One region of the Stutzerimonas sp. KH-1 genome, then DNA from elsewhere that is predicted to be linked to it. Evidence: predicted binding sites of a transcription regulator. Region 1 holds the regulator's gene; the other holds the start of a gene.
What was found. Region 1 encodes FliA, which starts transcription of late flagellar genes. Its sites were predicted from a motif close to CTAAAGTTTNNNNNNNNNNNGCCGNTAA; they were not measured.
Positions count from the first base shown of each region.

Region 2: ACX1DW_RS00960 (methyl-accepting chemotaxis protein) is a predicted target of FliA. The motif match lies at 1,770-1,797, and genes of this name have one in related genera.

Region 1 is NZ_CM137011.1:678,129-682,222, forward strand. It holds gene flhF (flagellar biosynthesis protein FlhF) at 1-720, shown strand, start outside; gene fleN (flagellar synthesis regulator FleN) at 812-1,639, shown strand; gene fliA (RNA polymerase sigma factor FliA) at 1,657-2,382, shown strand; gene ACX1DW_RS03385 (chemotaxis response regulator CheY) at 2,457-2,831, shown strand; gene ACX1DW_RS03390 (protein phosphatase CheZ) at 2,855-3,649, shown strand; gene ACX1DW_RS03395 (chemotaxis protein CheA) at 3,661-4,094, shown strand, end outside.
Region 2 is NZ_CM137011.1:196,014-200,107, reverse strand. It holds gene ACX1DW_RS00960 (methyl-accepting chemotaxis protein) at 1-1,563, opposite strand, end outside; gene ACX1DW_RS00955 (DUF6746 family protein) at 2,057-2,407, shown strand; gene ACX1DW_RS00950 (3-isopropylmalate dehydratase) at 2,430-2,855, opposite strand; gene ACX1DW_RS00945 (AraC family transcriptional regulator) at 2,969-3,817, shown strand; gene ACX1DW_RS00940 (LysE family translocator) at 3,814-4,094, opposite strand, start outside.

The sequences.
Region 1 (4,094 bases):
CTGGCCTATATGGCGCAGGCGATCAAGGTCAGCAAGCAGGAGCCGCTGGAAGAGGGTGGAGTGATTGCGCTGGTCGGCCCGGCCGGTGTTGGCAAGACCACCACCCTGGCCAAGCTCGCGGCCCGTTACGTACTCAAGTACGGCGCACAGAACATCGCCGTGGCGAGCATGGACAACTACCGGATCGGCGCGCAGGAGCAGCTCAAGACGCTTGGGCGTATCCTCGACGTACCGGTGCTGCAGATCGACCCGAGCCAGCCATTGAGCAAGACGCTCGCGCCGCTGGCCCGCAAGCGGGTGATCCTGATCGACACCGCCGGCCTGCCGGCCAGCGATCCGACCTTGCGCAAGCAGCTCGAAGCTCTGTCGGATCGCGGTGTGAAATCCAAGAACTATCTGGTGTTGGCGGCGACCAGCCAGAGTCAGGTACTCAAGGCGGCATGGCACAACTATCGTCGCTGCGGCCTGGCGGGTTGTATCCTGACCAAGCTGGACGAGGCAGGCAGCCTCGGCGATGTGCTCGGCCTCACGATCAGCCAGCATTTGCCGATAGCCTACCTCGCCGATGGCCCGCGGATTCCGGATGACCTGCATCTGCCCCGTAGCCACCAGCTGGTCAGCCGTGCGGTAAGCCTGCAATCAGGCGAGGAGCCGAGCGAAGAGGCCATGGCCGACATGTTCGCCGGGTTGTACAACGGCTCGTCACGGCGGGCCGGATGATCAAGCGAGTGCGGTACCAGAATGAACCAGATGCGTGCCATGCGGGCGCATCGCCGGCCGTATGGCCCCAGCAAGATATAGGCGTGTGAACATGGGTATGCATCCCGTACAGGTGATTGCGGTGACCGGCGGCAAGGGTGGCGTCGGCAAGACCAACGTGTCGGTCAATCTGGCGCTGGCGCTGGCCGATCTCGGCCGGCGTGTGGTGTTGCTCGACGCCGATCTGGGTCTGGCCAACGTCGACGTCCTGCTTGGCCTGACCAGCAAGCGAACCCTGGCCGATGTGATCGCCGGTGAGTGCGATCTGCGCGATGTGCTGATTCAGGGCCCCGGCGGCATCCGTATCGTGCCCGCGGCATCCGGGACGCAGAGCATGGTGCAGCTGTCGTCCCTGCAGCATGCCGGTCTGATCCAGGCATTCAGTGAACTGGGCGATGAACTGGACGTGCTGATCATCGATACCGCGGCCGGTATTGGTGATTCGGTGGTCAGCTTCGTGCGTGCCGCGCAGGAAGTGCTGCTGGTCGTGACAGATGAACCCACGTCCATCACCGATGCCTATGCTCTGATCAAGTTGCTCAACCGTGACTACGGCATCAGTCGTTTCCGGGTGTTGGCCAACATGGCGCATGCGCCCCAGGAAGGTCGCAACCTGTTCGCCAAACTGACCAAGGTCACCGAGCGTTTTCTCGATGTGGCGCTGCAGTATGTCGGCGCCGTGCCCTACGACGAGGCCGTACGCAAAGCGGTACAAAAGCAGCGTGCCGTCTATGAAGCCTATCCGCGCTCCAAATGCGCGCTGGCCTTCAAGGCCATTGCGCAGAAGATCGATACCTGGCCGTTGCCCGCTACCCCGCGCGGCCATCTCGAGTTCTTCGTCGAGCGCCTCATCAGTCCCGCTTCAGAAAGCCACGAATGACAGGTGCCGGATCCGCTATGTATTACAGCAAGGCTCAGGCAAAGGATGCTCAATATCGCCTGATCGATCAGTACGCGCCGTTGGTCAAGCGTATCGCTTACCACCTTCTGGCGCGTCTGCCTGCGAGCGTGCAGGTGGACGACCTGATCCAGGCTGGAATGATCGGACTGCTGGAAGCAGCGAAGAAATACGACGCCGGCAAGGGCGCCAGTTTCGAAACCTACGCCGGCATCCGCATCCGCGGCACCATGCTCGACGAGGTGCGCAAGGGCGACTGGGCGCCACGCTCGGTGCATCGCAACTCGCGCATGGTCAGCGAGGCGATCCGCGCCATTGAAGCGAAAACCGGTCGTGACGCTAAAGATCATGAAGTTGCGGCCGAACTTAAGCTTAGTCTCGATGAGTATTACAGCATCCTCGGCGATACCCTCGGCAGCCGACTGTTCAGCTTCGACGACCTGCTGCAGGAAGGCGAGCATGGCGAGCTGCAGGAGGATGCCGGCAGCACGCACCCCGAGCCTTTCCGCGATCTGGAGGACGAACGTTTCCAGTTGGCGCTGGCAGAAGCCATCGCCAACCTGCCGGAGCGCGAGAAGCTGGTGCTGTCGTTGTATTACGACGAAGAGCTGAACTTGAAGGAAATCGGTCAGGTGCTGGGAGTCAGCGAGTCGCGTGTGAGCCAGTTGCATAGCCAGTGTGCGGCGCGCCTGCGTGCGCGCCTCGGTGAATGGCGCGCCAATTGACGATTGTTTGCGGTATGACGTGCTCGGTTTGCTGAGGCATTTTGGGACTTACGGAGGTCGACTTGGACAAGAACATGAAAATCCTCATCGTCGATGACTTCTCGACGATGAGACGAATCATCAAGAACCTCTTGCGTGACCTGGGGTTCACCAACACCGCCGAAGCGGACGATGGCACCACCGCGCTGCCGATGCTCAAGAGCGGCAGCTTCGACTTTCTCGTCACCGACTGGAACATGCCGGGCATGAGCGGTATCGATCTGCTGCGCACCGTGCGTGCCGACGAGCGCCTCAAGCACCTTCCGGTGCTGATGGTCACTGCCGAAGCCAAGCGCGACCAGATCATCGAGGCGGCACAGGCCGGCGTAAACGGCTATGTGGTCAAGCCTTTCACTGCCCAGGTGCTCAAGGAGAAGATCGAGAAGATCTTCGAGCGCGTCAACGGCTGAAGCAGCAACGCCGCGAGGGCACTATGACGCAAGCAGATCAGAGCCTGGCAGAGTTCGAAGCGACTCTGAAGGCCAACGCCCCAAAGTTGATTGAAAGCCTGCAGCAGGGCCGCTTCGATGAAGCGACGCAGATGTTCAATGAACTCAGCCAGGCGCGTAATCACAGCCTCTATCAGGAAGTCGGCAAGCTCACCCGCGAGCTGCACAACGCCATCGTCAAACTCGAGATGGATACCTGTGCCACCGGCGGCGATCCGTCACCGATCACCGACGCGACCGATCGCCTGTCCTATGTGGTGGAGATGACCGAGAAGGCCGCCAACCGCACCATGGATCTGGTGGAGGAATCGGCGCCGCTGGTCAACTACGTTAGCTACGAGGCCCAGAGCCTGACGGCTGACTGGCAGCGATTCATGCGCCGCGAAATGGATGCTGAACAGTTCCGTGGGCTGGTCAAGCGCATCGACCAGTACCTCAAGCGCAGCATGAACGATGGCAGCCAGCTTTCGCAGAACCTCAGCGAAATCATGCTGGCCCAAGATTTCCAGGACCTGACCGGCCAGGTCATCAAGCGTGTCACCCGACTGATCACCGAGCTTGAAAGCAATCTGCTCAATCTCGTCCTGATGGCGGGGCAGGTCGACCGCGTGGCTGGCATCCAGCACGACCGCGATGCCATGCGCGCCGAGCAAGAGAAGAAAAAACAAGAAAAATCGCCTTCCAATGGTGAAGGTCCGCAGATGCATGCCGATATGCGTGAAGACGTCGTTTCCGGCCAGGACGATGTCGATGATCTGCTTTCAAGCCTGGGCTTTTAGGGGAAGTGAATATGAGCTTCGACGCCGATGAAGAAATTCTCCAGGACTTCCTGGTAGAGGCCGGCGAGATTCTCGAATTATTGTCCGAGCAACTCGTGGAGCTGGAAAGCAGCCCCGATGACATGGCGTTGCTCAATGCGATTTTTCGCGGGTTCCATACGGTCAAGGGCGGTGCGGGCTTTCTCCAGCTTCATGAGTTGGTGGAATGCTGCCACATTGCCGAAAACGTCTTCGACATCCTGCGCAAGGGTGAGCGTCGAGTCGATTCCGAACTGATGGACGTCGTTCTGCAGGCGCTCGACGCCGTGAACGCGATGTTCAGCCAGGTCCGTGAACGCGTCGAACCTACTCCTGCCTCGCCGGAACTGCTGGCCGCATTGGCCCGTCTGGCCGAGCCTGCATCCGACGACGAAGCACCTGCCGCCGCAGCGCCCCAGGCGATCGC
Region 2 (4,094 bases), 480 kb from region 1:
GTCGCTGGCCACCGAGGTCTGCTGCGCGCCGGTGGCGCTCTGTTCAGAGATGTCACGGATGGCCACCAGGTTGCGGTCCACCTCGCGCGCGACCTGCGCCTGTTCCTCGGCGGCACTGGCGATCACCAGGTTCATCTCGTTGATCTGCCCGACCCGCTCGGCGATCAGCCCCAGCGCGTGGTCGGCCTCACCCGCCATACGCTGGCTGCGCGCGGCAAACTCGCTGCTCTGCTGCATGTCGCGCACCGACTCCTCAGTGGCACCCTGAATGGCGCCGATCATGCGTTCGATCTCCTGGGTCGAGCTCTGCGTGCGCTGCGCCAGATTTCGAACCTCGTCGGCGACCACCGCGAAACCACGCCCGGCCTCGCCGGCCCGCGCCGCTTCGATGGCAGCGTTGAGCGCGAGCAGGTTGGTCTGGTCGGCGATCGCACGAATCACATCCACCACCTGCCCGATGCTCGCCGCCTCTTCGGCCAGATGGGTCACGGTCGCTGCGGTCTGCTGCAGCTTGTCGCTCAACTGGTCGATGGTCTGGCGCGTGGCGGTGACCTGCCGGCGTCCGTCGTCGGCGACTGACTCGGCATCGCGCGAGGCATCGGAGGTGCGGTTGGCGTTGCCGGCCACTTCGTCGACCGCCGCGGACATCTCGGTGACCGCGGTGGCAGCCATCTGCACTTCCTCGTTCTGCTGATGGATGCCCTGAGCGGTGTGCTGGGTGACCGCGTGCAGCTCCTCGGCGGCTGATGCCAGTTGGGTCGCCGAGCCCTGGATGTCCTGCAGCGTATCGCGCAGGGTCTGCTGCATCTGGCGGATCGACCGCTGCACCTCGGTGATTTCGTCACGCCCGCGGCACTCGATGGCGCGGCTCAGATCGCCCGCGGCCACCGAGGCCGCCGCCTGCTTCAGCTCATCCAGCGGCCGGCTGATGCTGCGCAGCATGACGGTGGCGAACAGGCCGCCGCCCACCAGCAGCGCCAGCAATAGGCCAATGTTCAACAGGCGGTTGCGCTGATAGAGCGCCTGCGCCTGTTCGTACTCGACCTTGGCCTCGCCCAGCTGCAGCTCGATCAGCTGGGTGAAGCCTTCGGATATGGGATCGACCAGCGGATACAGATCGTTGATGACGAACGCCGCCAGACGCTTCTCGCTGTGCCGATCCAGCGTGCGCTCGAGGGCGTCGAACGGTTCGTCGGCGGCTTTCATCAGGGTCTCGATACGCGATGCCAGCTGGCGCTCGGCATCGATCAAACGCGTGTTCAGGTACGCGCTCCAGAGACGGTTGATCTCGGCGCGGGCGTTGCGCACCTCGTCGCGCGCCTGGCCATAGCTGAGCATGCCGCTGCGAGTCTTGTGCGTGGTATCGACGATCTTCACCGCGTACAGGTCGGCGATCAGCTTGAGGTCACGCAGCGGCACGACGCGGTCCAGGTACACGGTGTTGAGGCCGGCGACGCTGCGCTGCTGGGCATTGAGGCCGGTCAGGCCGATCACCAGGCAGGCCGCAAGCATGGCCCCGACCAGAATCAGCAGGCGGGCTCGGATTGTCAGTTGCTGCATCATTCGTTCTTTTCCATATGGCGTGCCGTCCGATGGATCGGCAATTGGCAAAGGCATGAGGTTCGAATCGGCAGGCCAGACGACAGGCCGTGCCGCATGGTCCTGTTGCAGGACGCGTATCCAAGAGACGGAGCAGATGCGTGGCGAATTGTTGTTGAGCCCCCGCAGGTGCCGGCGGCCATCAAGGCCATATGCCAGCAAGCGAACTGCTATCGGCCGAGGACTTCCCGGCTTTAGCGAAAAGATCGTCGCAATAGGCATGCCAGAGCGGCCGGCGTGTCACGACAAGCGGAACTTTCGCGCCCGTGGTCGGCCGCCTCAGTCTTTTCCCAAATCGCCGTGGCATCAGCAGGACAGAAGTCCGCGCGACCGCACCGCCAGCCAATCAGCAGGCGCATGCGACTAATGGCGCAGCGCAGACTGTGCGCTGCCACACATCGTCCGGATGAGCAGGTGATACCTTCGCGCCCGACATTTTTCCAGCAAGGGATCTTTCGTGAAAACGCTCATCCGGACCGCCGCCCTGGCGCTGACCACTCTCGCCACCGGCCATGTGCTGGCCGACGCACAGCCGTCGCGCAACCTGGCCGAAGCGGTGAAGAATTTCTCCGACTACAACTCGCGCCTCGAACAGGCTCTGGCGCAGGGCCAGACGCCGGAAAACATGGCGCACATCCACGAGCTGACCTACACGTTGAAAGCGGCCCTGGAAAAGATCGTCGAGGAAATGGATGGCCTGAACGACACGCTGGAAGAGATCCACATCGCCTCGGAAGCCGAGAATGCCGACGACCTGAAGAGCTACGGCGCCGACTACCTGAAGACCGCGCGGACGGTGATCAAGTAACCGAGCTCGTCCCGCCGCCCGATCAGCGCTCGACCGGCACGATATCGAAGCCGATGCGGTTGTCGCTGATGACGCGGTACTCCAGCACCTGCCCCGCCTGCACCTGCGCCAGCTTCTCGCGGCGCAGGCTGAGCTTGCCGCACAGGGTGTCATCCAGCGGATCGGTGCCGATGCTGACGATCCGCGCACCGGCCGGCACCTGGAAGCGCACCACCTCACCGACATGAATGCGCGCCGCCAGCTGGCGATCGATCAGCACGGCGATGTAGCAACCGCCACCACGCAGGCCGAAGTCCCGCGTCACCACCACCTCGCCGGCGTTGTCCAGCGGCTGCTGGTAGGCCAGCACCCGCTCGGCCGGCACCGGCTCGATATCCTCGGCGTCGGGCTGCCAGGACGAGCAGCCGGCCAGCGAAAGCAGTGCGATGAAGACAAGCAACGGGCGCATGTGAACTCCTTGTTCGGAAGACGAAGCGGCGAGCCGGACGATCGAGCATGCCAGAGCGGCGGATGATTGCTAGAGTCAGACCCCAGTTTCGTATCGATGACGGCAGGCGCAACGTGAATAACCCGGACGACGACCAACCCCGCTTCTGGCGCGACCCGGCCCTGCCGTTCCTCGAAGCGCGTGCCGTCGCCGACGGGCGCAAGGTCTGCTATGCGCCGCACTGTCACGAGACGTTCTCCATCGGCGCGATCACCGCCGGTGCCAGCACCTACTTCAACGGCGACGCCCGTGAACGGGTCGCCCACGGCACCCTTGTCTTGATCAACCCGCAGACCGTACATGCCTGCAACCCCATCGACGGCCAGCCCTGGTCGTACCTGATGTTCTACGTCGACAGCCGCTGGCTGGGCGCGCTGCAACAGGAGCTGGGGGCGAGCCCCGACGGGACGTTCGTGCCGTACGGCCCCATCCAGAGCACCGACCCACTGCTTTTCAGCGCGCTGAGGCAACTTCACGCCACCTTGCTCGATCCGCGCGCCGACACATTGCACAAGCAAAGTGCAGCGGTCGAATACTTCACCCTGCTGCAGCAGACCCTGGCTCCGTCTGTCGCCGGGCGCGGCATAGAGCCGATCGAGCAGCTGCAACGGGCGGCCGACTACATCGCCGAGCACTGCACCCGCGCGTTGCGGCTGGAAGACATCTGCCAGGCCGCCGGGCTGTCGCCTTCCTACCTGATTCGTACCTTCCGCCAGCACTACGGCATGACACCGCATGCCTACCTGCTCAACCGTCGAATCCAGCGCAGCCAGCACTGGCTACGCCAGGGCCGTGACCTGGCCGAAGTGGCGCTGGCCGCCGGTTTCGCCGATCAGGCGCATTTCCAGCGCACCTTCAAGCGCCAGCTCGCGGCAACCCCCGGCCAATACCGCGACCGCCCGGCGTCATCGGCGCGCCGCTAGCCGACCATGAGATACAGCGCGCTGCCGACCAGCAGCACGGCCATTGACCGGTTCAGCCAGCGCACTCGCTGCGGCTTCTGCAGGTAGCGCGCGAGAAAGGCACCGGCGCCGGCCCAGCAGGCGATCGAGGCGTAACAGATCACGAAGTACAGCCCGGCGAACAGCCAGACCCGCAGTACGTCACCGCTCGCGGCGAACAGCCCCATGCCGGCAACCGACGCCAGCCAGGCCTTGGGGTTGAGCCACTGCATCAGCGCGCCGGCTAACAGCGAAGGCC